DNA from 2 places in the Lysinibacillus sp. CTST325 genome. Region 2 is predicted to be linked to the other one. Evidence: a T-box and tRNA genes for the amino acid it is inferred to sense, from the RefSeq annotation. Region 2 holds a T-box; the other holds one or more tRNA genes.
The links. A T-box is a leader RNA that pairs with one kind of tRNA and senses whether it is charged. The one in region 2 lies ahead of ileS (isoleucine--tRNA ligase), so its partner is inferred to be a tRNA-Ile.

Region 1: it has a tRNA-Ile gene. The T-box ahead of ileS (isoleucine--tRNA ligase) is inferred to sense a tRNA for this amino acid. The anticodon was not compared.

The regions. Positions count from the first base shown of each region.
Region 1 covers NZ_BAAFHO010000008.1:182,057-186,759, reverse strand. Annotated here, with positions in the region: partial or broken rRNA gene ACYQ73_RS18235 (23S ribosomal RNA) at 1-145, shown strand, start outside; rRNA gene rrf (5S ribosomal RNA) at 334-449, shown strand; tRNA gene ACYQ73_RS18225 (tRNA-Val) at 460-535, shown strand; tRNA gene ACYQ73_RS18220 (tRNA-Asp) at 540-615, shown strand; tRNA gene ACYQ73_RS18215 (tRNA-Thr) at 623-695, shown strand; tRNA gene ACYQ73_RS18210 (tRNA-Tyr) at 705-788, shown strand; tRNA gene ACYQ73_RS18205 (tRNA-Trp) at 793-866, shown strand; tRNA gene ACYQ73_RS18200 (tRNA-His) at 914-989, shown strand; tRNA gene ACYQ73_RS18195 (tRNA-Gln) at 999-1,073, shown strand; tRNA gene ACYQ73_RS18190 (tRNA-Lys) at 1,089-1,161, shown strand; tRNA gene ACYQ73_RS18185 (tRNA-Arg) at 1,177-1,253, shown strand; tRNA gene ACYQ73_RS18180 (tRNA-Pro) at 1,270-1,346, shown strand; tRNA gene ACYQ73_RS18175 (tRNA-Ala) at 1,362-1,437, shown strand; tRNA gene ACYQ73_RS18170 (tRNA-Ser) at 1,452-1,544, shown strand; tRNA gene ACYQ73_RS18165 (tRNA-Phe) at 1,552-1,627, shown strand; tRNA gene ACYQ73_RS18160 (tRNA-Gly) at 1,631-1,704, shown strand; tRNA gene ACYQ73_RS18155 (tRNA-Ile) at 1,714-1,790, shown strand; tRNA gene ACYQ73_RS18150 (tRNA-Asn) at 1,795-1,871, shown strand; tRNA gene ACYQ73_RS18145 (tRNA-Glu) at 1,873-1,944, shown strand; gene ACYQ73_RS18140 (nitric oxide synthase oxygenase) at 2,347-3,393, shown strand; gene ACYQ73_RS18135 (CynX/NimT family MFS transporter) at 3,452-4,684, opposite strand.
Region 2 covers NZ_BAAFHO010000001.1:712,498-740,021, forward strand. Annotated here, with positions in the region: gene ACYQ73_RS03550 (carbamoyl phosphate synthase small subunit) at 1-588, opposite strand, end outside; gene ACYQ73_RS03555 (dihydroorotase) at 588-1,865, opposite strand; gene ACYQ73_RS03560 (aspartate carbamoyltransferase catalytic subunit) at 1,867-2,745, opposite strand; gene ACYQ73_RS03565 (solute carrier family 23 protein) at 3,059-4,369, opposite strand; gene pyrR (bifunctional pyr operon transcriptional regulator/uracil phosphoribosyltransferase PyrR) at 4,390-4,932, opposite strand; gene ACYQ73_RS03575 (RluA family pseudouridine synthase) at 5,173-6,084, opposite strand; gene lspA (signal peptidase II) at 6,081-6,560, opposite strand; gene ACYQ73_RS03585 (hypothetical protein) at 6,634-6,822, opposite strand; gene ACYQ73_RS03590 (hypothetical protein) at 6,847-7,179, shown strand; gene ACYQ73_RS03595 (hypothetical protein) at 7,176-7,406, shown strand; gene ACYQ73_RS03600 (hypothetical protein) at 7,382-7,507, shown strand; gene ACYQ73_RS03605 (hypothetical protein) at 7,504-7,773, shown strand; gene ACYQ73_RS03610 (sodium/solute symporter) at 7,823-9,391, opposite strand; gene ACYQ73_RS03615 (hypothetical protein) at 9,415-9,750, opposite strand; gene ACYQ73_RS03620 (helix-turn-helix transcriptional regulator) at 9,988-11,166, shown strand; gene ileS (isoleucine--tRNA ligase) at 11,309-14,077, opposite strand; T-box leader at 14,376-14,597, opposite strand; gene ACYQ73_RS03630 (DivIVA domain-containing protein) at 14,688-15,212, opposite strand; gene ACYQ73_RS03635 (YlmH family RNA-binding protein) at 15,308-16,096, opposite strand; gene ACYQ73_RS03640 (YggT family protein) at 16,214-16,492, opposite strand; gene ACYQ73_RS03645 (cell division protein SepF) at 16,513-17,010, opposite strand; gene ACYQ73_RS03650 (YggS family pyridoxal phosphate-dependent enzyme) at 16,994-17,698, opposite strand; gene ACYQ73_RS03655 (PRC-barrel domain-containing protein) at 17,849-18,085, opposite strand; gene sigG (RNA polymerase sporulation sigma factor SigG) at 18,459-19,232, opposite strand; gene sigE (RNA polymerase sporulation sigma factor SigE) at 19,347-20,054, opposite strand; gene ACYQ73_RS03670 (sigma-E processing peptidase SpoIIGA) at 20,068-20,901, opposite strand; gene ftsZ (cell division protein FtsZ) at 21,965-23,122, opposite strand; gene ftsA (cell division protein FtsA) at 23,369-24,652, opposite strand; gene ACYQ73_RS03685 (small basic family protein) at 24,750-25,121, opposite strand; gene ACYQ73_RS03690 (DUF881 domain-containing protein) at 25,125-25,844, opposite strand; gene ACYQ73_RS03695 (DUF881 domain-containing protein) at 25,975-26,703, opposite strand; gene ACYQ73_RS03700 (cell division protein FtsQ/DivIB) at 26,681-27,502, opposite strand; gene ftsW (putative lipid II flippase FtsW) at 27,524-27,524, opposite strand, start outside.

The sequences.
Region 1 (4,703 bases), on a different contig from region 2:
CTAAGCATGAAGCCCCCCTCAAGATGAGATTTCCCATTACGCAAGTAAGTAAGATCCCTCAAAGACGATGAGGTAGATAGGTTCGAGGTGGAAGTGTGGTGACACATGGAGCTGACGAATACTAATCGATCGAGGACTTAACCAAAAAAAGTTTGAAACATTCAATGCACCGTTTATCCAGTTTTGAAAGAATAATTCTTTCAACCAAGGGTTTCAAGATATGAGTAGTTCGAGGAAGCGATGGAGAGAAGGAAGGAGCGTACTCAAGTACGTGACTGACTGAACGACAGAAGCTGACGAAGAAATACGACGTATATTGAAAGCCGACAATAGTCTAGTGATGATGGCAAAGAGGTCACACCCGTTCCCATACCGAACACGGAAGTTAAGCTCTTTAGCGCCGATGGTAGTTGGGGGATTCCCCCTGTGAGAGTAGGACGTCGCTAGGCATTATACCCAGGAGGATTAGCTCAGCTGGGAGAGCACCTGCCTTACAAGCAGGGGGTCGGCGGTTCGAGCCCGTCATCCTCCACCATTTTGGTCCCGTGGTGTAGCGGTTAACATGCCTGCCTGTCACGCAGGAGATCGCCGGTTCGATCCCGGTCGGGACCGCCATTTTTATGCCGGTGTAGCTCAGTTGGTAGAGCAACTGACTTGTAATCAGTAGGTCGTGGGTTCGACTCCTATCGCCGGCATCATCCCTTGGAGGGGTAGCGAAGAGGCTAAACGCGGCGGACTGTAAATCCGCTCCTTAGGGTTCGGCGGTTCGAATCCGTCCCCCTCCACCATTTTAGGGGCATAGTTCAACGGTAGAATAGAGGTCTCCAAAACCTTTGGTGTGGGTTCGATTCCTACTGCCCCTGCCAGGTTTCGAGGTACTCGTTATCAAAGACTGCTATGTTTACATATAGTGGCGATTGTGGCGAAGTGGTTAACGCACCGGATTGTGGTTCCGGCATTCGTGGGTTCGATTCCCATCAGTCGCCCCATTTAATAATTGGGGTATAGCCAAGCGGTAAGGCAACGGATTTTGATTCCGTCATGCCTAGGTTCGAATCCTAGTACCCCAGCCATTCATTTCTTAGTTTGAGCCATTAGCTCAGTTGGTAGAGCATCTGACTTTTAATCAGAGGGTCGAAGGTTCGAGTCCTTCATGGCTCATCAGTTTTTATAAATGCGCCCGTAGCTCAATTGGATAGAGCGTCTGACTACGGATCAGAAGGTTATGGGTTCGACTCCTGTCGGGCGCGCCAAAAAGCCTAATAATATCGGAATGTAGCTCAGCTTGGTAGAGCACTTGGTTTGGGACCAAGGGGTCGTAGGTTCGAATCCTGTCATTCCGACCAACTTTCCTGATTGTTGGGGCCTTAGCTCAGCTGGGAGAGCGCCTGCCTTGCACGCAGGAGGTCAGCGGTTCGATCCCGCTAGGCTCCACCATTTATATAATTTCCGGAGGTATACCCAAGTCTGGCTGAAGGGATCGGTCTTGAAAACCGACAGGCGGGTAACACCGCGCGGGGGTTCGAATCCCTCTACCTCCTCCATTTTTCCGGGTCAGTAGCTCAGTTGGTAGAGCATTAGATTGAAGCTCTAAGTGTCGGCGGTTCGATTCCGTCCTGACCCACCATCTGCGGGTGTAGTTTAATGGTAAAACCTCAGCCTTCCAAGCTGATGTCGTGAGTTCGATTCTCATCACCCGCTCCAAAAAATAATGGGCCTATAGCTCAGCTGGTTAGAGCGCACGCCTGATAAGCGTGAGGTCGATGGTTCGAGTCCATTTAGGCCCACCATTATTCCGAAGTAGCTCAGTTGGTAGTAGCACCTGACTGTTAATCAGGTTGTCGCAGGTTCGAGTCCTGCCTTCGGAGCCACGGCCCGTTGGTCAAGTGGTTAAGACACCGCCCTTTCACGGCGGTAACACGGGTTCGAATCCCGTACGGGTCATCAAGCATGTTGCACATTAGTGCGACATGCTTTTTTTATGCCCACTATACTGACAAACAAAGATCATCATACGTTAAGGAAATGCACACGTAATAACGTCTACCCTTAATGCTGCAAACGGAGTGCAAAAGAGGCCTAATGCGTCTCGTGTATTACTTACTTAGGCGTAAAAAGCGTTATAATAGCAAATCCATGCTCAACAATTTTTTCTTCTGTAATTTCCCCTAATTTTTATAATGTCTACTCAAAATCGGCACCATAAGTAACTATAAAAATAAAATAGATGAAATAAAATATTGAACAAAGTATTTCATATATAAAATATGTATGTTTTCTGGCAGATTTTTTCGTGGTGATTATAGTTCCATTCCTCTAATATGAGGATAGATGGAGGAATTCAATATGAATTTACAAGAAGTACAGCAGTTTTTAGAACTTTATCAAGTAGAACAAAATGAGTCTAAAACATGGCTAGAAAATAAATTACAGCAAATTAAAACGGCAGGAGAATATATACCGACAACGGAAGAATTAATCTTTGGCGCTCGAGTGGCTTGGCGCAATAGTAATAAGTGTATTGGCCGATTATTTTGGCAATCGCTGCATGTTGTAGATGCCCGTGATATTTTAAATGAAGAGGATATTTTCAACGCATTGCTTGAACATATTGAGTATGCAACAAATGATGGGAAAATTCGCCCAACAATAACGGTTTTTGCACCAGGGCGTGTTCGTATATGGAATCATCAGCTAATCCGTTATGCTGGCTATGAAACGGAATCTGGAATCGTTGGTGATTTGCATTCTGTTGAGTTTACAAAAGTATGTGAATCACTTGGCTGGCAAGGTGAGAGAACAGCATTTGATGTGCTTCCACTTGTTGTACAGATGGATGGAAGGGAGCCTCAATTGTTTACGATTCCTGACGACTATGTACTACAGGTACCGATTCGTCATCCAGAATCCTCTCGAGTCGAGAAGCTAGGATTAAAATGGTATGCAGTGCCGATTATTTCGAGCATGCGCTTCCAAATGGCAGGTATTGATTTTGAGGCGGCCCCATTCAATGGTTGGTATATGGGGACAGAAATTGGGGCACGTAATTTAGCAGATCATGAGCGTTATAATATGCTGCCTGCTATAGCAGGAATTTTCAACCTCGATACAACGAAACAGGCTTCTCTATGGCGTGATCGTGCATTAGTTGAGCTGAATATAGCCGTTCTACATTCCTTTAAAGAAGACGGTGTCAGCATAGTAGATCATCATACAGCTGCACAGCAATTTAAATTGTTTGAGGAAACAGAAGCAGCAGCGAATCGTGAGGTTACAGGCAATTGGGCGTGGTTGATTCCACCTCTTTCACCAGCTACGACTCATATTTTCCATAAGCCTTATGTTAATGTTTACAATATACCAAATTATTTTTATCAGAAACCACCTTATTAATAGAGAAGGGCAGCTCATAATCTTATTTCCGTTGAAATAAGATTATGAGCTGCCTTTATTAATTCACATATTCATTTTTAGAAGCCCTAAATGAACATATGAAGAGTATCAATACTACGACAACAAATAACCAGCCAGTAATATTCCAGCCACCGAATAAATCATGTAAATAACCAAATAAGATTGGACCGATTGCGGCTAATAAATATCCTAATGATTGTGCAAATCCTGATAAATCGGCTGCCTCAAAAGCTGTACGGGTACGTAGAGTAAAGAACATCATCGCTAATGCGAATGAAGCACCTCCGGCTAAGCCTAGTAGCACCATCCACAGTATAGCGAGGCTTGTCCATTCCATCACTACCCCGATAAAGCCAACTAAGTAAAATACCGTAAACATTAATACGAGAGGACGTTGAGATGTCATTTTACTAGCGATAATAGGCACAGCTAAAGCCATTGGGACTTGTGAAAATTGCATGATGGAAAACATCCAGCCTGCACGGTCTGCAGCTAATCCTTGTGCTATGTATATTTCAGGAATCCAAGCGGCAGTTGTGTAGAATAATAATGACTGAAATCCCATAGCTCCCGCTACTGCCCAAGTAACAGGTGATTTCCATAATGGTGTACGTTCTTTCGTAGTCTTAACAGTCGGTTCAGGCTTATTAAATTTCAACTGTGGAATCCAAATTACAATGGTTAACACCACAAGAACAAGTGAGATGGCCAGTGCACCTTGCCAACCAAGTGATGAATTGGCAACAGGATAGCTAATGCCAGCACCGAGTCCAGCTGTCAAATTCATCGACATTGTGAAAAATGCCATAAGTAAACCTACGTGATAGGGAAATTTCAATTTAAGTAATCCTGGAATTAGTACATTACCGAATGAAATGGCTATACCAATTAGCATCGTACCAAATACGAGTAAACTAGTTGTGCCAAGGGAGCGTAGTACAATCCCTCCCCCTAAAAGAATAGTTGATAAAAATAATGTTACTTCTAGTCCAAATTTACGTGCGACAATTGGAGCGAATGGTGAAATGATTGCAAATGCTAGCAATGGGATCGTTGTTAGAAAGCCTGCTAGTATATTGGATATGCCGAGGTCTTCACGGATAAAGGAAATAATAGGTCCAACAACTGTTAGCGGCATCCGTAATGTCGAGGCAATACAAATTACTCCGATAACGAGTAATAAGGTTGTGCCTTTCCAGTTAATTTTCCTGCTAGGATAAGTATCGGAATGTTCATGAGTAGTCAAATAAATCCCCCTTGTTAGAACAATTTTGATTGAATCACTATAC
Region 2 (27,524 bases):
ATCGCAATCACGTTTGTTTAACTCACGAAGAATACCGTGCTTCATACCATAATCAATTAATACTACTCGTTTGCCACGACCTGGTGACGGGTAGGCTGCTTTCGGTGATACTTCACGAACATGATGTGTAATCGCTGGTGTTGCCTGTAATTTTGCTACGACTTCATCCACATTCACTTCTTCATCAGCCGCTGTTAAAATAGCCTTTACTGAACCTTTACTGCGAATAATGCGTGTTAATTTTCGTGTATCAATTCCTTCAATCCCTGGAATATCCTTTGAAGTTAAATACTCATCTACCGTTAAATCACAACGGAAATTTGAAGGTGTTTTTGCTAATTCACGGACTACAAATCCACGAATAGCTGGTGTGATCGATTCAAAGTCATCACGGTTAATACCGTAATTACCGATTAAAGGGTAAGTTAACGTTACGATTTGTCCGTAGAACGAAGGATCAGAAATGGTTTCCTGATAACCTGTCATCCCTGTCGTGAATACAACCTCACCTTGTGAAGCTCGCTCACTACCGAACGCTGTACCTGTAAATACTGTGCCATCTTCTAAAATAAGTAAACGTTTTTTCATTACTCTGCCTCCTGGTATACGATATTGCCTTCAAAAATTGTTAACACTGGCCATCCTTTTGCAACCCAACCATTGAATGGTGTATTGCGTCCTTTTGATACAAAGCCTTCTGCATCAATTGTTTGCTCTTTATTTAAATCAATTAAAATCATATCTGCCGAAGCACCAACTTCTAATGTGCCATATGGTAAATCGAAAATTTGAGCTGCCTTTACAGTCATCCAGTCAATCAACTGTTTTAACGACCATTTCCCTGTTTCTACAAACTGTGTGTAAAGCAGTGGGAACGCTGTTTCGAAGCCTACAATGCCAAACGGAGCACCAACCATACCACAGCATTTTTCTTCTACTGTATGTGGAGCATGGTCTGTAGCGATACAATCAATTGTGCCATCTAGCATAGCTGCGTGAAGTGAGTCTTTATCATCTGCTCCACGTAATGGAGGATTCATTTTCCAGTTTGCATCATCTGATGGGATATCCATTTCTTCAAGTAATAAATGATGTGGGCAAACTTCTGCAGTGACACGAATACCCGCTGCTTTCGCGTCACGAACTGCACGTACAGATTCCTTCGTTGATACGTGACATACGTGGTAGCGTGCTCCGGCTGCTTCTGCCAGTAGAACATCTCGTGCAATTTGAACGGATTCACAAATTGATGGTATTCCTGGTAAACCAAGCTCTTGATTACGCTTCCCTTCATGCATTACTCCGTCGTAAATTAATGAGTTATCTTCGCAGTGTGCGACAACTACCATATCGTGCTGTGCGGCATCCTTCATTTGCTCATACATTGTTGATGCAAGCTGGATACCAACACCATCGTCTGAAAATGCGACAGCCCCATGTGCTTTTAATTCTTCAATACTTGTGCGAACCTCACCTGAGATATCTTTAGTTAATGAGCCATATGGAAGTACTCGAATAACTGCACTTTCTTTAATAAGACCGTTAATCAACTGCATATTTTCTACTGAGTCTGGCACTGGTTTTGTATTTGGCATCGCACAAATTGTTGTGAAGCCGCCTTTTGCTGCTGATGCTGACCCTGTAGCAATTGTTTCTTTATGTTCAAAGCCCGGCTCACGAAGATGTGTATGTACATCGACAAAGCCTGGTGCAACAACTAAACCATTTCCTTCGATCATTTCTGCGTCTGCTATAGTTACGTTTTGACCTATTGCAGTAATTTTGCCATCCGCCATAGCGATATTTACTGTTTGTAGCTCGCCTTGTTCATTTAGCATTTGTACATTTTGAAGAATCTTTGTCATGTTACTCTCTCCCCTTTAAAATTGTTTCAAGAATAGCCATCCGTGTATAGACACCATTACGAACCTGCTCGAAAATTCTAGAACGCTCACATTCTACTAGCTCTGACGCAATTTCCACATCACGATTGACCGGTGCTGGATGCATAATAATTGCCTTTTCCTTCATTTGTTTCTCACGTTCAATTGTTAAACCGTACTCTTGATGATAGCTCTCTTTTGAGAAGCTTTTATTTACCTTATGGCGTTCATGCTGCACACGAAGTAACATAATCACATCGCTTATTTCGATTAAATCATCCCAAGAATGATGCGCTTCGAAACTACCTGCCCACTCTTCCGGACAAAGGAAATGTACATTTGCCCCTAAGCGCTGTAACGCTAACGCATTCGATTTCGCTACACGACTATGACATATATCTCCAGTGATTGTCACATTCAACCCTTCAAAAGAACCAAACTCTTTTTTGATTGTATAAAGATCTAATAATGATTGAGACGGATGCTGACCAGTGCCGTCACCTCCATTAATAATGGATACATCGATGCCTTCAAGTAGTTCATTGTAATACGCATCTTCCTTTGCGCGAATGACTACTGCATCCATACCAATCATTTCCAACGTCTTTACCGTATCGTACAATGTCTCTCCTTTTGAGACACTTGAAAAGCTACCGTCAAATGGGATCACGATACAGCCAACTTTACGCTCTGCCATTTCAAAGCTTGTTTTCGTGCGCGTACTTGGTTCGAAAAATAAATTTGCGACGTTGTATGGGCGAGATAATGATGATGCTTCACCATTCTCAAAAGCTTGCGCTCGATCTAGAATGTGGTTAATTTCTTCAATTGTTAAATGTTCCATCGATAATAAGTTCTTCATCATGTACCTCCACTGGGTTGTGTTTCATGAACGTTATGTATAACGTTCGCTAAAATCAATTTCGCCTTAGCGTAATTGCGTCCGGATTTTGAATTGTGCGAGCACAATTCAAAATCCGTGACATCCGCCGGAGGCTTTATCTTCATTCATCTCATCTTCAGGGGTGGGATGAATGAAGATAATAAAAGCCCCGTTGATGTCATCAACGAGGCATAAGGAGGCGCGACAAACTACAGCAGGATACACTCCTACTTTTAGACTGTCTACAACTTCCCTTTTTTTGCCTCTCTGGACAATTCATTAAAAGGTACTTCTATGAATTTTTATTTTGATTGTACGGTACTGGTATATCCGCTTCTTTTTTACCTGGTAGAATGGCATTTAAAACAACACCGATAATCGCTGCTAATGCCATCCCTTCAATACTTAGTGATTCCGAAATAACGAACTTCGCTCCACCGATGCCAATGACTAAAATAACAGAGGCAATAACCAAGTTACGACTATTCCCAAAGTCGATATGATTATCAACTAACATTCGTAATCCACTTGCTGCAATGATACCGAAGAGCAAGATGGAAACCCCACCAAGTACAGCTGTTGGGATTGTTGCAATAACTGCCATTGCTTTCCCGAAGAATGATAGTAAAATTGCTACGACTGCTGCACCTGCAATGACATACACACTGTAAACACGTGTGATAGCAAGAACACCGATATTTTCACCGTAAGTTGTTTTCGGTGGACCACCGATTAATGCACTAATAAATGTTCCAATTCCGTCCCCTAAAAGTGAACGGTGTAAGCCTGGCTCTTTAATATAATCTCGATTAACAACTTTCCCTAATACTAACTGGTGACCGATATGTTCTGAAATAGTTACGATAACGATTGGTACCATCGTTAGGAGTAGCTTGGTTGTGATTTCAAAGTCGTAGTGAACACCTGGGATTAAAAACTCAGGCTTTGCAAAAACATCTGCTTTGGCAATTGGTGAATAATCTACAATTCCGATCATCATTGAGTAAATATATCCTACGATTAAACCAATTAAGATTGGCATTGTGCTTAAAATACCTCTAAAGAAAATCGTGAAAATAATAGCTGTAAATAATGTCACTAACGCTGCTGAGAAGTGTAAAAAGCTATATTTACCATCAACGTTCATCGCCATATTTACCGCTGTCCCTGATAATCCAAGACCAATTACCATAATGACAGGTCCTACTACAATCGGAGGTAAAATTTTCATAATCCATTTATAGCCGCTTTTCCAGATGATTAGGGATACGATACCATACGTAATCCCGACTGCCATTGCACCAATCATCGCATGACCTGGATTTACACTTGAACCATCTTTATTTAAACCACCTGCTGCAAGTAAAATCGGGGCGATAAAGGCAAAGGATGAACCTAAATATGCTGGCACTTGAAATTTCGTAATTAATAAGAAGAACAGTGTAGCAATTCCACTTGTTAAAAGGGCAATCGCTGGACTAAGACCAACCAACTGAGGAACTAAGATCGTTGACCCAAACATGGCAAACATGTGCTGGAAACTTAATGTCACTAGTTGGACTGGGGTCGGTTTATCTTTAATATCTAATACTGCATTTGACATAAGGTTTCCTCACTTTATAGTTAATCTTCTTTAAAAATGATGACGCAATCTTCTCCGTCTACCTCTTGTAAATTTACGACAATACGCTCAGCGCCAGATGTTGGTACATTTTTGCCAACATAATCAGCTCTAATTGGTAGTTCTCTATGACCTCTATCAATTAGTACTGCAAGTTGAATTTGTGCAGGTCGCCCTAAATCCATTACTGCATCAAGTGCAGCGCGTACTGTACGCCCAGTATAAAGTACATCATCGACTAAAATAATTTTTTGATTAACGACCACATCATCAATATCTACCTGTTCAACATGTGCCTGTTCATTATCATGCTTTGTCGTTAAATCATCTCGATAGAGAGTGATGTCTAGCTCCCCCGTACGGATTGGTTTGCCTTCAATTTTTTCAATTCGTTCTGCAAGGCGTCTTGCAAGAAAGGCACCTCGTGTTTTAATACCAACTAGAATACATTCATCGATACCTTTATTACGTTCAATAATTTCGTGTGCAATGCGTGTTAACGCTCTTGCCATAGATGGGCTATCTAATAGCTCATTTTGTGCCATGTAAGTTTCCTCCTCTCTTTTATATATTGTTGGTCATGTGTCCATAAAAAAACCTCTCAAGGCGAATGGCCTGAGAGGGTTATATACGTGTTTAAATAGTATGTTGAAAAATTTGCAGCACAAATTTTTTACAACACATTCACATGTACCTTCTCAGCCTCTCTGGACTGTCATTAAAGGTGAATATTTAGTTAAGTTGTTCATTCACTTTCGTTAGTATAGACCTTCTTTTACTATACGTCAATGACTATTTCTTAAATCATTTAATAATTGTTCATAATCAGCAGGAATTGGTGCTTCAAACTGCAAATATTCACCTGATGTAGGATGATCGAAGCCTAATACACCCGCGTGTAATACTTGTCCACCAAAGTCAATTGTCTTTTTTTGTCCATATTTTGGATCACCAACAAGTGGGAATCCAATATAATTCATATGCACACGAATTTGATGAGTTCGTCCCGTTTCTAAACGACATTCTACAAGAGTATATTCACCAAAGCGTTCGATAACTTGGAAGTGAGTTACTGCATGCTTCCCTTTATCGACAACTGCTTGTTTTTGACGATCCTTTTGATCGCGACCAATCGGTGCATCAATTGTTCCTTTATCATGTGCAATATGCCCGTGAACTAGCGCAGTATATTTACGTGTCACTGTTTTATTGACTAGCTGATTCACTAACGATTCATGAGCTGTGTCATTTTTAGCAACCATTAATAATCCTGATGTATCTTTATCGATACGGTGAACAATTCCTGGTCGCATAATGCCATTGATACCTGATAGATCCTGACAATGATACATTAAGCCGTTTACAAGCGTACCTGTCATATGTCCAGGTGCTGGATGGACAACCATGCCCTTTGGTTTATTTACAACAAGAACATCTGCATCTTCATAAACAATATCAAGCTCTAAGTTTTCAGCAATAACATCTAATGGCTCTGCTTCGGGTACATCAATTTCTACGATATCCCCTACTTTTACCTTATACTTCGCCTTGACTGTCTCTCCATTTACTTTGACAATACCCTCAGTAATCCAATTCCCGATTTGTGTACGCGACCACTCTGATTGCACGCCCGAAAGCGCCTTATCAATGCGCTCTCCCTGTTGTTGTTCTTCCATTGTATATGATACTTGCGTCATTCTTTCACCTGTTTCTTTCCTTTTTTCTCTTCAACGATTAAGCCAATCATTAATATTACTACCGCCATTGTTAAAGCAGCATCTGCAATATTGAAGATTGGGAAATTATAATTAATTACTGGAATTAAGACACTTACAAAATCGACCACTTCACCTCTAAAGATACGGTCAATAAAATTACCTACAGCTCCACCTAATAAAAGCATTAAGCCTATTTGAAAAATAGGTTTACCTTTAGCCTCTTTATGATAAAAGTATAGGATAGCACAAATAACGCCTATCGTGACAATGCTAAATAACCACATTTGTCCTTCGAGCATACCCCATGCCGCTCCTCTATTACGATGAGACAATATCCCAAACCACGGATCCCATACTGAAATTCGTTCGCCAAACTCCATATTTTTCACAATTAGCCATTTTGTCCACTGATCTAAAATAACTACGAATACGGCCAATCCATAATATTTATACACAGACACTCCTCCGTTCGCTCAACATCTAACCTATTCTACCATAACAGCCCATCTCAGAATAACTAATATAGCATTAAAATATAGATGAATACCATTGCGTGGGGTTGATTTTTGCTCCGATTGGCGCTTTCTTGCGGATGTATGTTGAGTTATCCGTCGTTTTGGCGGTTCTATCCATGATTTTGGTGATTCTATCCACGGTTTTGGCGGTTCTATCCATGATTTTGGTGGTTCTATCCATCGTTTTGGCGGCTCTATCCATCGTTTTGGACTTTCTATCCGTCGTTTGGACTCTTCTTTCCGTCGCTTCGGCTCTTCCTTCCGTCGCTCTCGGCTTTCTTTCCGTCGCTTTGACCTTTCTTTCCGTCGCATCGGCTCTTCTTTCCGTCGCTTTGATTTTCATCCGTCGCTTTTGCCTTTCTTTCCGTCGCTCCGATTTTCATCCGTCGTTTTGGCCCTTCATTCCGTCGCTCTCGGCTTTCTTTCCGTCGCTTTGACCTTTCTTTCCGTCACTTCGGCTCTTCCTTCCGTCGCTCTGATTTTCATCCGTCGCTTCGACTCTTCTTTCCGTCACTTCGGCTCTTCTTTCCGTCGCTCTGATTTTCATCCGTCACTTTGACTCTTCTTTCCGTCGCTTTGGCTCTTCTTTCCGTCGCTCTGATTTTCATCCGTCACTTCGGCCTTTCATTCCGTCGCTCTCGGCTTTCTTTCCATCGCTTTGACATTTCTTTCCGTCGCATCGGCTCTTCTTTCCATCGCTCTGATTTTCATCCGTCACTTCGGCCATTCCTTCCTTCGCTCTCGGCTTTCTTTCCGTCGCTTTGGCTCTTCCTTCCGTCGCTCTGATTTTCATCCGTCGCTTTGACCTTTCTTTCCGTCGCTCTCGGCCTTCTTTCCGTCACTTCGGCTCTTCTTTCCGTCGCTCTGATTTTCATCCGTCGCTTTGACCTTTCTTTCCATCGCTCCGACTCTTCTATCCGTCGCTCTGGCTTCAATCCGTCATTCTAGCTCTTCTTTTCTCGCTTTTGCAGCTCTATCCATCACTTTGACTCTTTTATCCGTCGCTTCAGCCTTTCTATCCGTCGTTTGGACTCTTCTTTCCGTCACTTCGGCTCTTCCTTCCGTCGCTTCGGCTCTTCCTTCCGTCGCTTCGGCCCTTCTACCGTCACTTTCGTTCCTACAAAAAAAGCTATTGCCATCACTTCATAAGTAATGGCAATAGCTTATCAATTTTTATTCAATGTTATACAGATACAGAAGTTTCAGGCTGTTTCAGACTCTTTTGAATGCACACGCTTCATGAAATCATTGACATCAGCCGGTACTTTTCGATCTAATAATGACACAATAACAACGGATAAGAAGCCTACTGGTACTGTCACTATGCCAGGGATTTTAAATTGTAAGAAGCTTGGTAATGTTCCTGGTAGAAAAATCATCCACATAGATACGCCAAGACCAATGAGTAAACCTGCAATAGCTCCTTTTTCTGTCATTCCTCTCCACCAAATACCTAAAATAAATATTGGTGTAAAGGTACTCGCCGCAACAGTAAAGGCTAGTGCCACTAAATGTCCTATGGATGCATCCTTAACTAGTAAGCCCAATGCTCCATATAAAATACCTAATATAACAATCGCTACTTTCCCTGCAATCACTCGTTGTTTTTCTGTAATATCCTTTTTCATAATACTTGCATATAAATCATGGGCTAATGCACCTGAGCTTGTAATAAATAACCCTGATAAATTCGAGAATATGGCCGCAAATGCACCTGCTATGACTAGCCCAAGCAGCCATTTACCTCCTAGTGCCAGTGCTGTCGTAGGAATAACCATATTGTTCCCGCCAAGCACTAGATCACGCATTACTTCCTCACTTGCTGTACCCGAGATAAAAATAGAACGACCTACAACACCTAAATATACAGCTAATAAGAAAAACGTACTGGCAATCCCGATCGCCATTAATGCTGATTTACGAGCCGCCTTCGCACTTGGATTCGTATAAAATCTTAGTAATATATGCGGCAAACCAATTGTACCTAATGCTAAACCTATTGTCATACTGATGGTTTGCCAAAATGTTGGGAAATAAAAGCCTGTCCCGGTCCATGCAGCACCATCAAAATTAACATCATTTCCATCTAGTGCATATGGTGAGGTTCCTGCAATCGGACCGCTGAATGAATTAATAGCAGCTAAAATTTTATCGTAATGCAAACCACTATACATTGCTGCAATCAACATAACAACAAACGCACCAAGGCGAATCCAAAGCTCTAAAGCTTGGTTGATTGTTGTTCCTTTCATACCGCCTATCCCTACATAGAAGACCATTACAATACAAGTAAAGATGATGCCGAATTCATATGAAGTCCCAAAAAACATACTTAAAATTTGAGCTGCCCCTAATAATTGTGGCGCTGCATAAAAACCCGAAATCGCTAAAACTACAGCTACTGCTACTAGCCTAGCTCGTCTACTATGAAAACGATAGGCTAAAAAATCGGCAACGGTAAATGCACCAAAACGTCTTAATGGACCTGCCACAAAAATAGCTAACAACGTTAATCCAATGGAAAAGCAAAATGCATAATAAGCACCATCATACCCTAATTGAAAAGTTAAACCAGCTATCCCAAGAAATGTAGCTGCACTTAAATAGTCTCCTCCTATTGCAGAACCATTTGTAAACCATCCAAAACTTCGTCCCCCAACAAAGAAATCAGATGCCGTTGCATTTCTTTTCGTTAAATACGTAATGTATACAATTGTCCCCATTAAAGCAATAGTCATTAACATCTTCGGTTCTAATAGAGCTTTCATCATTCAACATACCCCCTAATCTGAAACTACTTATTTAGTATTTCGTATTTCTTTAGGCGTTTTTCGTACAATGCTGTATGCACATACGCAATAATAAAGGCCATTAACATCATTACGACGGTTGTCACAAACCATGTAACTGTTATACCACCCCAAATTTTCTTAAAAGCAAGCTCCGGAGCAAACCAGTTCATAACTGGAATACTAAAAATTAAAATGAAATAAAATACCGTTAAGCTAAAACCTGTAGTAAACTCATCTTTCATAATTTTGTTCGTAGTTTCATCTAGCGATGGAAGATCCTTCACATCTACAGTTCCAGCTTCCACGTATTCATAATCATGACTCCCTACTTCCGCCATATTTCAGCTCCCCCTTTCTGGATCAGTGGATAATTATCTGAAATTTCAAATTATTATTCACTACAATTATTCTATTCTATTTAATCTAGAAAATAGTTACAAAATATTGCTGTATTAGTACAAAAAAATGCTATTATAAGTTAAAATATTTTTATTCTTTTCCATTTTCAATAGAAAGGAGATGTTAGCATATTAAATATTGTTTGGTACATTGAAAATTCAAATGAAAAACAACAAATGGACTACTGGTTAGAAGAATTTTTACCTAATACCTTTATTAACTGTGACGAACCCAAAACAGAGACTTCCACCATCATTGTTTATGAAATCAACCATTTATTTGACTGGGTAAAGATAAATCGGTTAAAAAGAAATTATCCTAATAGTATAACTATCCCTATTGTTGCAGAACACCTTACTTACTCAACTGGTATAGCAATTGAACTAAATTTGCCCGCACTTCTTATAAAGCCATTACAGAAAGCAAAATTTCTAAGAAATGTTAAAAAACTTTATACATCCTACAAAGAAAAACAGGCAAGTACTCTTACAATGCTTGAGTTATCGCAGCAAATTACGCAAGACCATACTTCACCCTTCCGAGAAGCTTTTTTAAAACGGCTTATACGAGGAGAGGTTGAAAGTGAGCAGGAAATAATCCAGTCATCATCTTTCTTATCGAGGCATTGCATCCCAAATATCGTCTTTTTAATCCAAGGCTATATAGATGTAAATGAAGATGGACCTATCCCTCATGATGCAAGCAGTGTTATAACAAATGTATTTCACCAAAACTTTGCTCATAAAGCACCTCTATCCTTTTTACATTTTGAACGTTATTTACTGTTGCTTATGCGCATTCCTAATGAATACACATCATTTAAGCATTGGTCTGAGGGGGGCGCTTGTTTACTTGAGGTTATTGAAGTGTTAAAAAAAGATTATTGTATCCATCTTTTTATGGGGATTGGTGGAGTTTTTCAGGACCCCATGCAAGTCAAGGAATCCTATAGCCAAGCTCGAAAGGCACGGAGGAAACCGCCCGTTCATAGTATTCATATACGATTTTATGAAGATTTAACAAAGCAAGAACAGCTCCAAAAGGCTATCCAATATATCGAGGAGCATTTTGATGAACAACTGACGATCAGTGATGTTGCCAAATATATCAACTTTAGTGCTACTCATTTTAGCAGATTGTTTAAAAAAGAGACTGGTCGCAATTTTGTGGATTATGTAGCCTTTACACGTATCATCAAGTCACTGCCCTATTTGCGAAAATACGATTACACCATCGAAAAAATCTCCTTCATCTGTGGCTTTAACACACCTAATTATTTCAGCCTTACTTTTAAGAAATATGTCGGTATATCCCCAACAGACTACCGCAATACGCAAGAAATATTATTTAAATAGTTCAGAACACGTAAATGAAGCATCCAAGTCACTCCACTACAAAAAAGAATCTGCTAGACCTCAATGACAAAATAAAAAACGCAAGCCCCCCATCACCAAGGAGACTTGCGTTACTAATTATATAGAATGCAGATTCTTGTTTTTAAGCGTAATACTTTGCTACAACTTCTGCACAACGAGCACACACTGTTGGTTGTGATTCATTTGAGCCGACTGTTTCAGAAATAGACCAGCAACGCTCACATTTCTCACCTGTTGCTTTTTCTACAACAATCGATGCATGCTCTAGAGCTAATGCATCTGCAGGTGCAGCATCAATTGACGCTACTTCAAAAGCAGAAACGATTGAAAGCTGTGCAAAATCAATGCTTGCATCATTTAATAATGCTGCCACATCTTCTTTTGCATAAACTGTCACTTTTGCTTCAAGTGATTTACCGATTGTTTTTGCATTACGTGCTTCTTCTAATGCTTTTAAGATATCATCGCGAACATCAATAATTTTCACCCATTTTGCACGTAGACTTTCGAAGTTTTCATGTTCATGTACCTCTGGGAAGTCTGTTAATTGTACAGATACCTCTTCTACAACACCTTGAGCATGTAAATAAGACCACATCTCGTCACTTGTATGAGGAATAATAGGTGACATTACTTTTACTAATGTCATTAATGTGTCATAAATAACTGTTTGCATCGCACGGCGGTCTTTGTTGTCATGGCCTTCGATGTACACAACATCTTTTGCAATATCTAAATAGAATGAAGATAGTTCTACTGCAACAAAGTTATTCACTGCATGATAAACAGCTGCGAAATCATAGCGATCATATGCAGCACGTACAGTTTTTAATACATCCTGCAAGCGCATATAAACGTACTGATCCATTTCACGAAGATCCTCATATGCTACTCGATCTTTCGTTGCATCGAAATCTGCTACATTTCCGTGTAAGAAACGGAATGTGTTACGGATTTTTCGATAAACTTCAGATACTTGCTTCAACATATCCATTGAGATACGAACGTCGGCTGTATAATCTACAGAGGCAACCCATAAACGAAGAATATCTGCTCCGTATTGATCCATAACCTTTTTCGGGATAATTACATTCCCTAAAGATTTACTCATCTTACGACCTTCACCATCTAGCACGAAACCATGTGTTAATAGTCCCTTATATGGTGCATAGCCATTAATAGCTACAGAAGTAATTAATGATGAGTTGAACCATCCACGGTGTTGGTCAGAGCCCTCTAAATATAAATCAGCTGGATATTTCATACCACGTTCTACTAGCACACCTTGGTGAGAAGAACCTGAGTCAAACCAAACGTCCATAATATCGTTTTCTTTTGTAAATTCACCGTTCGGGCTACCTGCATGTGTGAAGCCTTCAGGTAATAATTCTTTTGCTGTTTTTTGGAACCAAATATTTGACCCATGTTCACGGAATAATGCAGAGATATGAGCAATTGTTTCTGGTGTAATAATTGGCTCACCATTTTCAGCATAGAAAATTGGAATTGGTACACCCCATGCACGCTGACGTGAAATTACCCAGTCTCCACGGTCACGAATCATATTATAAAGACGAGTTTCACCCCAAGCAGGTGTAAATGTCGTTGATTTTACAGCGTCTAGCAACTCATCACGGAATGCATCTATTGACGCAAACCATTGTGGTGTTGCACGATAAATAACTGGTTTTTTCGTACGCCAGTCATGTGGATAAGAGTGTGTAAAGAAGTTAAGTTTTTCTAATGCACCGACTTCTTTTAATTTTTCTGTGATTAATTTGTTTGCATCATTGTAGAATACACCTTCAAAACCAGGTGCTTCATCTGTATAGCAACCACTATTATCAACAGGGCTAAGAATTGGTAAACCATATAGCTTACTAATATGATAGTCGTCTTCCCCGTGTCCTGGTGCTGTATGAACACAGCCAGTACCCGCTTCAGCAGTGACGTGCTCTCCAACCATCACAAGAGATTCACGGTCATAGAATGGATGCTGTGCAACAATTCGATCTAAAGCTTCACCTTTAACTTCTTGAACAACTTCATATGACTCCCACTCAAGTTCGTTCGCAACTGTTTCTACTAATTCTTTTGCGATGATGAATTTTTTATCGGCAACAGCAACTACCACATAGATAAATTCAGGGTTCACAGAAATCCCTAAGTTTGCTGGAATTGTCCAAGGTGTTGTTGTCCAAATGATCATTTTAGCATCTGCTGGGACAACACCTTTAGCATCTTTAAGCGCAAAGCTTACATAAATAGAAGGCGATTTAATATCTTGATATTCAATCTCTGCTTCTGCAAGTGCAGATTCAGATGATGGAGACCAGTAAACTGGTTTTAAACCTTTATAAATATAGCCTTTTTCAGCCATCTTTCCGAATACTTCAATTTGACGTGCTTCAAATTCAGGCTTTAATGTAATATATGGATTTTCCCAATCACCACGAACACCTAAACGGCGGAATTGTGTACGTTGGTTGTCGATTTGCTCGTAAGCATACTCTTCACATAATTTACGGAATTCAGCAACAGTCATTTCTTTGCGCTTTACACCTTTGTTCGTAAGTGCTTGCTCAATTGGTAAACCATGTGTATCCCAGCCTGGAATATAGTTTACATGGTAGCCAGTCATAGAGCGATGACGCGTAATCATATCTTTCAGTACTTTATTTAAAGCATGACCGATATGGATATCACCATTTGCATATGGAGGTCCATCGTGTAACACATACTCAGGGCGTCCTTCTGTACGCTCCATCTGTAATTTATTAATGTCCATTTCATTCCATTTTTCTTGCATCTTCGGTTCATTTGCCGGTAAGTTTCCACGCATTGGGAAATCTGTTTTTGGCATTAATAAAGTATCTTTGTACTCAACCATTTTTCAATTCCTCCTTTATGTTTACAAACAAAGAACATATGCACTTAGGCGCTCATTCACACATACGACAGTTATTAGACTCATTACCATAACGTAAGGTTGATTCCGTTTCGACTTGGCGCTTTCTTTGGGGTGTGCGACGATCAACTTATATTCACGGCATACATTTTGAGAAATGCCATCCCTAAGTTCTAGTTATTGGCAAAATCAATACTTTTCAACAACGAAAGTATAGGCCACACGAATAAAAATGGAAGCCTTCCGCCATTTGAACATAAAAAAAAGCCTCTCAATCCCTCAAAGGGACGAGAAGCTTATACTCGCGGTACCACCCTAATTGTAGCACAAAATTGTACTACCACTCTTAAGCACGTTAACGTTGTGCATCACGAAATAACTTACTACATTCAGTTATTTTAGCTCAGAAGTGATGTTCATTGTTATTTGCTTGTTCGGGCTCACACTATCCCCAAATCGCTTAACTACGCCTAACAAATACTGTCTTCGTCTCTGCCTGTTTGCATATCTGTTCAAATTAATTACTATTTCAATAGTATATGAAAATCAAACAATCACGTCAAGTTTCACTTATTGCTACATAATAAAGCGATTAAACTTGATCGGCTTCCTGTGCTTCTTCAACAGATGCTTGAATTTCAGTAAGGTCAATATCATATTGTAGCAAATGATCCCAATCGTCTGCATTTAGTAAATCCAGTTGTGCCTCTACAAGCATTTTAAAGCGATTACGGAATACCTTTGACTGCTTTTTCAGCTCATCAATTTCAATTGTCACTTTTCGAGCCTTTGTTAAAGCCTCATTGATAATACGATCAGCATTTTTTTCTGCTTCCTTCACAATGAGCTTAGCCTCTTTTTGCGAATTTCTTCGTACTTCATCAGCTGCTTCTTGTGCAACAACAATTGATTTTTGTAACGTTTCCTCTAAGGAGCTAAAATATCTCGCTTGCTCTAAGGAAATTTCTAGTTGTCTGTCTACTTCCTTTTTTTCACGTAACAAAATTTCATAGTCTTTGATAATTTGATCTAAAAATTCATTTACTTCATCTTCAGCATAACCTCTGAAAGATTTAGTAAACTCCTTATTATGTATATCAATAGGTGATAACGGCATACGATCCTTCTCTCCTTTACATGTACATTCGTACTTTCTATTATACAATTGTTCCAACAACTTAGCAGTAAAAATTAATGAAATTTACTTGATTTTTAGCTTTTTGGGGTCAATCGACCGATTTGCAAACGAATTTTATCTTTTTTTGTACGACCTTCAGTCATCATCATTTTTATTCGACCGCTTCCACGTACAGATAAAATATCTCCTTCTTGTAATTCAAAAGCAACTGAATCCCGTTCAGCCCAATTGACGCGTACCTTTTTACCTGTAATTAATGCTTGTGCCTTCTGACGAGAAATTTTTAAAACCGTTGAGATAATCACATCTAAACGCATAGAAGAAACCGTATGAGATTCTTCTAGCCACTCATCCTCGTTTTGTAGCAATGGCTCCGTCTCTTTAATCGATTCTACATGAACCTTTACCTTGCCGATGCCTGTTAAATGTAAACGTACATAATCAGCTACCTCCATCGCTACTACAAATTGTATAAGATGGTCATTGACACGAATATCACCGAATTTGCCACGCTCCAACCCTAAAGATAACAAAGCTCCAAGGACATCTGGATGTCCTAATTGAACAAATTTCACAGGATATTGAATCGTAAATACTGTAAGCTGAAAATCTTCCTCCATAGGCTCATAATAAGTAGGATAAATCAGCATGCGTTGTCTTTCTGCTTCATCAAAGAGCCCAGCACTAGCTGTTTTTAATGTGTCATACTGTCCAATTATCGATGCTACAATAAAGCGCTGCCGAGGATCTAAAAAATCAGTAAGCTTTGGAGCATATCGATCCTCTACCTCATGCTGCCAACCTATAACCTGTTCAATGAAAGGCTGTTCATCTTTCCTAAAATGCTGTATTAAATGCTCCATATAACTTCACCTCTATTATCACTCTTTTACTTGTACCATTTCATTGGTATTTTAAGGATATCTAAAAAGTATTCCCCATAAATAAAAAATCCCCACCGTTCGTGAGGATTTCTTTTATTAAAACATAAAGAATATTTTTTGAATTACAATAAAAAGCCCATTTTTAATAAAAGTAAGCATAAAAATTGCCACAATTGGTGAAATGTCAATCATCCCAATTGGAGGGATGAATTTTCTAAAAATCCCCAAATAAGGCTCACATACTTTTTTAAGGAAACGGCCAATTGCTGAATCTTGTACAGCAGGCACCCATGACATTAAAACATATCCAACTAACATATAAGAATACACGTTAAATGCTAATGATATATAACCTAGAATTATCCATAAATCCATATAAACTACAATCCTCGCTATTAATTATCGTCTAAAATAAAATTCGAAATTTCGCCAGACACTTCTACATTATCAGGTGTGCATAGGAAAATATCTTTACCGATTCTTTGAATATCACCGCTAAGTGCATAAACTGTGCCACTTAAAAAATCAATAATCCGTACACCTTGTTCTCGCTCAATACGTTGTAAATTGACAATCGTTGCACGCTTATTTTTTAAGTGTTCCGCAATATCCTGAGCTTCGGCATAAACTCTAGGTTCAACTAAGACAACTTTTGCGCCTTTAGAATTCATGGCTGCCTGCAAACTTACTATGTTATTTGTAGGTGCTGTACTTTGCGGAAAAATTTCCTGAACCGCTGCTTTACGCTCTTTCATAACTTTTTTAGGCTTCGCAGATTGAATCTGTTGCTGTTGTTGTACGGGTTGTTGCTGTTGAATAGGAGCTTGCGTGATTTCTTCTTCTAGTTCTTCCTCAAGATAAAAGAAATTTTTAATTTTATTTTTCATGCTCATCCTGTTCCCTTCTTTCATTTCCAACAAGAGCCGTTCCAACTCGAACAAATGTAGCCCCTTCTTCTACCGCAATTTCAAAGTCATTAGACATGCCCATTGATAACTCGGTACAAGGTGCGTGCGCGAATCCTTGCTCGGCTATTTGCTGTTGACATTGTTTTAATTGCTTAAAAACAGAGCGAATAATTGTATCCTCATCTGTGTTTGGTGCCATTGTCATTAAACCAACAACTTGAATTTTTGTAAAATCCTTTAATGATTCAATAAAAGGCAGAACTTCTTCAATCGATAAACCATGTTTTGCTTCCTCGCCAGATACATTAACTTGTACAAAACATTTTACAGGTTTGTCTGCTCTTTTTTCAATTTCCTGAGCTAAACTCAAACGATCTAATGAATGTAAATAATCAATACTGTTAATAACTTGTCTGACCTTACGTGTTTGTAAAGATCCGATATAATGCCAATGTACATCAGCATGAATCGTTTCAATTTTACGATTTAAGCCTTCAGGACGGTTCTCACCTAAATGCATAAGCCCTGTATCAATTGCTTCTTGTGTTCTTTCTACAGAAACTTCTTTTGTCACTGCAATAATTTGGACTTTTTCTGTTTCACGATTTGCACGTTTTTTTGCTGTTTGTATAAGATCATTAATTTTCTTTAAATTTGCTAAGATTTTTGTCACTGTTTTTCCCAACTTTACAACAATAGTTTCTTTTATTGTAACAAGCAATGCTTGAATTATCAATGAATAGCCTGACCTATGTGAAGTACTTATACCATCCTTATGCTTTAAAATTGCTAAATTTTTTTATAGGCATAGATATTTTTCTCTTTAGGATAATGCTTTTACCAAAATTACATCTTTCCCCACTACAAGTACATCTTTCATATACACTTTCCTAACAGATTCTTCTCCGCGAAAAAAGCCTAGATATTTACGGGGTTCTGCAATCATAAAAGCCGTAACATAGCCTGTTTCTTTAGATACCTCTGCATCTACCACAAATCCTAAAAAGCGTCCATTGCCTGCTTCAATAACTTCTTTTTGCTGTAACATTGAGAAACGCATTTTATCCCTCCCTAAATCAATTACTCTCAACATCGTTTTATCTCAACAAACTATGTTTTCTCTATATATTTATGTGTTTATTGTTGTTTAAATGAACATGAAATGATTAAGGAATCTCTCTTTGGCAAAACGTGTGGTTGATTTCCGTTCCGACTGGGCGCTTTCCTGGGGGCGTTCGATGAGCCCCAAGGAGTCGCCCAGTCTCCACTCCAATCAACTAATTCACATGACATCCAACTTTTTAGTTTTATCGACATCCACCTGCTAAAGAGCAAAAAAAGATTCACACACAAAGCTGTGCTTGAATCCTTTTACTTTCTTAATTATTGACATAAATAAAATGCGCACCGAGCATTCGGATGCGCATTGTTTTTTACTTATAATCTTTCTGCATTGTTTCAATTGCATTTTTTTCTAGACGTGAAATTTGCGCTTGAGAAATCCCCAATTCTTTTGCAATTTCAGTTTGTGTCTCACCGTAATAAAAACGCTTTGCAACAATCATTTGTTGACGATCATCTAACTTTTGCAAACTTTCCTTTACTGACACGTAGGCAACCCATTGATCTTCTGATACATCATCATCACGTAATTGGTCCATCATATAAACAGCGTCTCCACCGTCTGAATAAATGGGTTCCTGTAAAGAAACTGGGTCTTGAATGGCATCTAAGGCAAATAAAACATCTTCCTTTTTCATGTCAATCATTTCAGCAATTTCTTCAATCGTTGGTTCTCGTAAATTATCGGTTATCCATTGCTCTTTTGCCTGCATCGCCTTATACGCAATATCTCTTAGAGAACGAGAAACACGTAATGCATGATGATCACGCAGATGGCGACGAATTTCACCAATGATCATCGGTACAGCGTATGTTGAAAATCGTACATTATGCTTCAAATCAAAATGATCAATGGCTTTCATGAGGCCAATACAGCCTACCTGAAATAAATCATCTGCCTGCTCACCCCTGTAGGCAAATCTACCGACAATACTAAGCACTAACCTTAAATTGCACATTACAAGCTCTTCCCTAATCTCAGTTTCTCCAGCTTGTAAACGAATGAATAGTTCCTTCATTTCCTCGTGCTTTAAAATTGGCAAAGTCGATGTATCTAAGCCGCAAAGATCTACTTTAGTTCGCATATTCGATTCCTCCGGATGTTATTCTCTGACTAAACCGTTACATCAGTTTGTCCGAGAGAAACGAGAATATGCACAAAAGCTACGACCAATTTTAGGTAGGGTAAATTTCCCTCTCTAAGATATTGGCTGATTCAGATTTTCACGTAAATCTTGAATAATTTTCTTTTCTAATCGGGAAATATAGGATTGCGAAATACCTAAATGATCAGCAACCTCTTTTTGAGTCATTTCAATTTTTCCATTGAGACCAAAACGACATTCCATAATATATCGTTCACGTGCACCTAGTAAATTAATGGCATGAAACATATGTTGACGCTCAATTTTCTTCTCTACATTGTCTAAAATAATATGCTCTTCAGTTCCTAAAATATCAGACAATAACAACTCGTTTCCATCAGCATCGGAGTTTAATGGTTCATCTAATGAAACTTCACCCTTCATGCGACTTGTTTTACGTAAATGCATCAAAATCTCATTTTCAATACAACGAGACGCGTATGTGGCAAGCTTAATATTTTTATCTGTATTGAACGTTTCAATCGCCTTTATTAAACCGATAGAGCCAATACTTATTAAATCCTCAATCGGTGTACCCGTATTATCAAAACGTCTAGCAATATAAACAACAAGACGTAAATTACGTTCAATTAGTGTATCTCTAGCTCGTAAATCACCATTCATAAAGGATGCAATGACTGTAACTTCTTCTTCTCGACTTAGTGGCACTGGCAATGAATCATTTCCCCCTATATAGTACGTTTCACGACTCCGAAACTTACTCCAAAATTTTTTCAAGCTAGCAAGTAGCCTAAGAAGCAATAGTTCTCCCCCTCTATGAGTTATTTGAAAGCGCTGAAAAATGTAAAATTGCTGCTGTGCTATGTGGAAAATTTTTAGCTTTTTTTGTTAAAACGATATATTCATTCGTTTTCACTTGTGAGTGCTCCCCTTTGATATGCCACTCTTCAAAGCGAAAACCTAATACAACCGATTGCTGTTGTACTGTATTGACATGAATAAATCGAATATAACGCTGATAATCTTCTGAAAACATAGATACATTATACGGATCAGTTTCTTGCCATTCTAATAATGATTTGCAAAATGTTGCAGGTAAGTGTGGTCGTAACGCTGCATAAGAGACAAAGTGTACAGGTTTTCCTGATAGTGGTTCAATCGCTTGATTTCCCGTATCCGCAAATGCAGAAAGCGGTATCTTTACATCAAAAATTTTTAACGTCGTATCAAACACAAACTGACCACTTAACCGCTCAAGCTTTACAAATCCCCATTGCTTATAAAAAGCAAGAAGATTACCAACTGCTAATAGTAGGCAAATAATTATAAAATGGACAACAGAAAGATTCTTTAAATACGGTTGTAATGCTGTTAATAATCCACCAATAATAATTGTTGCTGTTAAAACGATTGGTCCTTGCTTTTGAAAGCTTCGAATCTTGAAGCGAAAAGCTAGTCCGATCAGTAAGATAAAACTCAGTAGCGTCGTTAACAGCATTTGTCCACCTATTACAGCTACAAAACTACTACAAATAGAACTCATTAATAATCTCGTGTTCTTTACAAAAACCCCTGTTACTTTTGCCGTAAACTTGAGTATCGCTAGATTAAAAAGGGTATTAATGAGCACCAGCCATTCTCCATACATAACAGCCGCCTCCTACATACAAAGTTAGCATGTTACTCCCACAAATATTGTCAAACAATCGCATCATTTTATTAAAATGTTTTGACAAAATACATCTTTTCCTTACACATTTGAACATAATTAATTTTTTATACGCTGAAAATGGCCAAGGAAATTTTTATGAATGTTGTAGCGCTTTATATGAGGATGATTTCTGTTCCAGGCTATCCGCCGCTTTTCTAAGAGGCAAACATCGAGCCGTTTCCTCCATTATTGTTATTGCTGTCGTTTTGTTAACACTGCGCTTTCGCACAAAAAACATCTATTGCTGTCGCTTCGTTTACACTGCACTTTCACACAAAAAACATCTGTTGCTGTCGCTTCGTTTTCACTGCGCTTTCGCACAAAAAAACATCTGTTGCTGTCGCTTCATTTTCACTGCCACCCATTTGTTTAAATTACGTGTATCACTTAATTTAAAGCGACGTGTCAGAGGATACTTGCCATGTGAATTAGTTGATTTACGTTCAGACTAGACTACATAATAAAGTAAAAGGATTCACACACAAGGCTGTGTGTGAATCCTTCTTTTGCTCTTTTGAAGGTGGATGTCGATAAAAATTAAAAGTTGGGTGATAAAACGTGTAAGTTAGTCGATAAAATTCAAAAGTTGGGCGATAATCCCTGAAAGTGTTCCGATAAAACTAAAAAGTTGGAGACTGTGCGACTCCTAGGGGATCAGCGGCACAGATGCGACACTGTAGCGAGCACGTAGGGGAACGCATCACGTCCTGTGATAACGCCTTCGTGACCAACATCGTGTTGGTCCAAGCGGCTCATCGGACGCCCTCAGGAAGCTTTGCTTGCGCGAAAGCGAAGCGTCAGCGACAAGTGCTCAGTCGGAACGGAAATCAACTCCACGCTATTGTGATGAATTCACTGCTATATAAATACTTTGAAGATTTATCGGAACAAAATCTCGTTTTATCGGACTAATCTCAGTTTTTTTCATTTACATATTATCAACATAAAAAGCTCGTATTTCACATAATGTAAAATACGAGCTTTTTAGAAGGTTGGATGCTTATCCGCGATTTTTACGGTTACGTAAAAATGCTGGTACCTCAAGCATGTCATCCTGTACATAATTTTGTTGATTTTGACGTGGTTGTTCTTGCTGTACATGTACTTCTTGACGTTGCTCACGAATCGGAGCTTGCTGTTGTTGTGCAGCTTGTCTATTTGTATTTAACGTCGGTCGTGCAGTATTACGCTGTTGCTGTAAAGCTTCCTCTGAGAAACCAGTCGCAATTACTGTAACAATAATTTCATCCTTTAGATTTTCGTTAATAACAGAACCGAAAATCATATTAACTTCTTCATCTGAAGCAGATGCTACAATATCTGCAGCCTCTTGTACTTCAAATAGGCTAAGATTTGAGCCACCAGTAATATTCATGAGGACACCTTTAGCGCCATCAATTGATGATTCAAGTAAAGGACTTGAAATAGCTTTCTTAGCTGCTTCTGCAGCACGGTTTTCACCTGTAGCAATACCAATACCCATTAACGCTGAACCTTTGTTAGACATAATTGTTTTTACGTCTGCAAAGTCTAAGTTAATAAGACCTGGTGTTGCAATTAAATCTGATATACCTTGTACACCTTGTCGTAAAACATTATCTGCTTCACGGAATGCCTCTAGCATTGGCGTAGATTTATCGACAATTTGTAATAGCTTGTCGTTCGGAATGACGATTAAAGTATCAACAGACTCCTTCATGCCACCAATACCACCGATAGCTTGTGTTTGTCGTTTGCGACCTTCAAACGTAAATGGACGCGTTACAACACCGACTGTAAGAGCTCCTAAATCGCGAGCAATTTGTGCGATTACTGGCGCGGCACCAGTACCAGTCCCTCCGCCCATTCCGGCTGTAACGAATACCATATCTGCACCACGTAGAACCTCTTCTAATTGTTCACGGCTCTCTTCAGCAGCTTTTTTCCCTACTTCAGGATTTGCACCTGCACCTAATCCACGTGTGAGTTTTGTACCAATTTGTAGCTTTATTTCTGCTTTCGATAAATTTAGCGCTTGTGCATCTGTGTTTACTGCGATAAAGTCAACACCTTGTACACCATGTTCTATCATTCGATTGACAGCGTTGTTACCGCCGCCACCAACACCAATGACTTTTATTACTGCAAGTTGATCAACACTTGTATCAAATTCTAACATTTCTTTTTCCTCCCACGGTAACTCGACTCTGTATCATTCATTACGCATTCAAGATCAATTATGCCTCGGTATAATTGCGTCCGGAATCGGCTTTGTGCTGGCACAAAGAACTCCTTTCCGATTCCGTGACATCCGCCGGAGGCATTAACTTCTTTCAGCAGGTGTTTGGACATCTGCTGAAAAGTAGCTTAAATCCGCATTCATCTCTCACCACCTATAGAGGTGGGAGACTTCTGCTGAAAGAAGTTAATCAAAAAATTTATCAAATAATTTTTTTGCTCTTCCGATCACGCTTCCTTTTGATTCTGAAGGTGCAGCATATTCTTGCTTCTTAGGTGTGGCTGTAGGGGATCCTACAACTGCATATTCAATAGGCTGCGTATTAGTACTTTTTCCATAAAAATCATCTTCTAAATAGGCGTAACGAATAAGTCCAACTGCCGTCGTAAATGAAGGCTCTCTAACGCCAATATAGTCAGGTGTATATATTCTAACACGTGTTTGCAGAATCTGGCGTGCCAATTGTGCAATTCCCTCAAGCTTTGCAACGCCTCCTGTCAAAACAACACCGCCTGGTAAATCTCTTACACCTAGACGGGCTAACTCGTCGATGACTAACTCAAATAATTCTTCCAAACGAGCACCAATTATTTCTGATATAAAGCGCTGACTGTACTGATCTGTTGAATCTGTCCCTACAACGGGTACTTCAAAGAGTTCATCATCTGATGCGTCATCATAAAAGGCATGTCCAAATTGATGTTTAATTTGTTCTGCCTGTTCTGTTGGTGTTTTTAAGACGATTGAAATATCTTTCGTAATATGATCGCCACCAACTGGAATGACACCCGTATGTGTTAACAGTCCTTCTTCAAATACTGTAATAGTCGTTGAACCGCCTCCTAAATCAATGAAAGCGGTACCTTGGTTTTTTTCATCCTCTGTTAATGCAAAGAAACCTGCTGCTAATGGTTGTAAATAGATTTCTCGAATACTTAGACCTGCACGTTCTACACAACGTAAAACATTGTGTAAAAGTGTTTTAGAAGTTGTGATCATTGTGGCATCCATTTCTAAACGAATACCAATCATACCTCGTGGATCTTTGATTTCATCTAAATTATCCACAATAAATTGTCGTGGAATAATGTTTACTAATTCACGTTCAGGAGGTATTGACATGACTTGTGCAGATTCTACCACTCTATCTAAATCATCATCTGTAATTTCTCTATTTTCACTATTTACAGCGACAACACCTTTAACTAGCTGTAACATCGTCTGGTTAGCAGGAACACCTAAAACGACTTCATTAATTTGATACCCTGTCATTCGTTCGGCTTGATCTATTGCTTTTCGAATCGATTGAACTGTTGCATCAATATCAACAATTGCACCTTTTCGAACTCCATTCGATTTTACATTTCCGACTCCAATTACATGTAATTGGCCGTCGCTCATTTCACCTATTAATACCTTGATAGAGGAAGATCCTATATCAAGAGAAATATATAAATCTTGCTGATTCAATTAGCTGCACCTCCTTGAAAAAATGCTTCTTATTCTCATTCTATTGTAAATTCGGCATAATGTCTAAGCAAATCGAGCATTTTGCTCAATTTTTCTCTCATTCTATGGAATTTTTGTTCCTTTTATGACGTTTCTCATCCAAACGGGTTAGTAAAATACGCCTAATTATTGCTATATTTTGGAACAAACGTACTCCGAAAGCGAAAATAGCAGCTAAATACAAATCTATCCCTAAATACACACCCAAAAAGGCTAATCCTGCTGCTAAAGCTATATTAAAAAAGAATCCTGATACAAATACTTTATCGTCATATACTTGCTGTAATTGAGCACGAATACCGCCAAATAACGTATCTAAAGCTGCTAAAACAGCTATTGACAGATAATTTTCATATATAGAGGGTATTTGTATATTTGTTAACAAGCCAAGGGCAAGTCCAAATATCAAACCTAAAAATGGTAGCCACATATATTATTCTCCTTTTTCCACCTCTGTTAAATAATCATTTGTCAATCGCTGATCAAATGCTGGGATTGTTAAATGCTCAGTTGGTTCCTCTATTATTAAATTAAAGTTATCCAAATAAAAGGAATCGATAAATGTAGAAGCTTGTAACGAGTTGTACATTTTTTGAGCTTCTTTAAAAGAGCTTGTCCCAACATAAATTTCAAAGGGTGGTGAGGACAGTGGTACACTGTTCACTGTAGTCTTTCCATTTATGTCTCGAATGGCTGTCGTCTGAACAACCCGATTTCCATCAATCGAGACACTCGCTGCATTGTTTTTAAACAGAGCATTTAGTAATTGGGTTAGTAAATCAGGTGTGATTTCTTTGATTTCAAACCCCATTTCAACTAATTCTGGTGCTGGTTCAACTCGAAGTATAACTCCTGGACCTGTGACTTCCGTTAGCCCGGCCTGTAGTTTTAAACGATTCAGCGTTTCATTTAATGCTGACTGTAAATTTGCTTTCTCAGATTGCTCATAGCGACCCACTACTTCATTAAGTGAGCGAATTTCTGCTAATAATGCGGAATGCCTTTGCTTCTCTTCTGCTAATTCCTCTCTTATGGCCCAAATATCTCGTGTATCTCGCTCAGCTGGTTGCTTTATGGTATTGTATTGTACCGCTATCATCAAACCGATAATAAATAGCACGATCGTTATTCGGGTAAACATATTTTTTTTCAAAATAGCCCCTCCTAGACGTATCGTAACCCCTCACAGATTTACGCCTTAGATCTTGAATTATGCAAAATTATCTATAAGCTACCTAGAGGCTATAACCAAATTTAATTTGTAAATATTGACTAGAAATCGTTTAACTTTCTACTTTTGCTTTTGGCATTGTAAGCTTTTGATCTTCTTCTAATGATACAACAATATTGTCATTTAATAATTGATCCACAACGCCACCAGTTAAGTTTAAGGCAGCTATTAATGTTGCTGAATCTCCTACAGCTTCGACGACGAATGGAGCTGGATGTTGCTTACCATCAATAGTAATGACTGGTCCATTACAACGTATATAAGAATTCGCCAAAACACGTTGACCATTAATAGCAATTGCTTGCGCACCAGAAATTTTAAGCTCATTGAGCAATTTAAAAATATGACTTTCGTGCACGATATACTCATTAGGATTAGCGGATTTTGGACTGTAATCACCATCTTGAAGGGTAATACGTATCCCTTTTCCTTCTGAATTTAAATCGCCTAACAACAAGCGTAAATCCTCTGCTTCTTCAACAAGCTTTGTATAATCCTTTTTGCTAGCGACAAATGATTTTTCATACTTGCGAATTTTTTCTTGCAAAGCATTCGCCTCTTCTGATAATTCTTTATTGCGCTCTTGCTGTGCAATTAACTCCTCACGATAAGAATCCTCTTGCTCGAAAAGCTCCTTATTAGTCGAACCTGCATCTCGATTATCTTTTGCCTGGTTGTAGGAATAGCCAATGATAAACCCCATACTCACACAAACAATAAGCAACTGAAATTGTTTTCTAGAAAAGAAATTTTCTTTGCTATTCTTTTTCTTGTTGTTCATCTTTTTCCACTTCCTGGTTGGCCGCATCTTGATCTAAATCAATATTTGCTTGGTTGTACTCACTATTGAAAGGACGATAATACGAGCCGACCTCTAAATCAATAACCCCCTTCTCCAAATTTGGAATTTGTGCCACAAGTGAAGGGTAATGATTTAGCTTTTCTGCTAAAGTTTGAATAACGGCACGAACTTCATAGCCATCGTTCATATAGAGCTTGATTGCATTAGGATTTGTCTCATTACTGTTTGTATTGACTTGAGAAATTAATGCTAATACTTCTGGATTTAATTGAGCTAATTGCTTGACCAGCTTCTTAATGGTCTTTTCGCCAGTTATGCCGATAAATACAGGTGCATCAATCGGGATATCATCCCCAGCTTGTTCAAAGCGCTTGCCATTTTCAAGCAATGGATAATAAGTACCGTCACCAGCTAAGTACGCAACCTTTTTCCATTCTTTAATTTCTATTGTCACACCTTGAAGCCAATTACGTTTAACATGTGCTTCTTTCACCCATTTATCCTTTAGTAATATTTTCTCTACGTCTTCTACTTTAAATCCCCACATCGACTTCCCAGTTGTAAGAGTACTTGTCTTCATATAAAATTGTTCATCTACTAATCGAGCACCGTTGACTGATATGTTGTTGATTTTACTGTAAGGAGATTGAAAATAAAGGAGTACTGCTAACACGATAAAGAAAAGTAATATTAGCACTATGAATTTCCGATTTGTACGCTTTTTTCGTCGCTTTTTTAGCGTAGGTATGCGATCTTCTATATCAATTACTTTCTCCAAAAAAGTACTCCTCCTTTATATT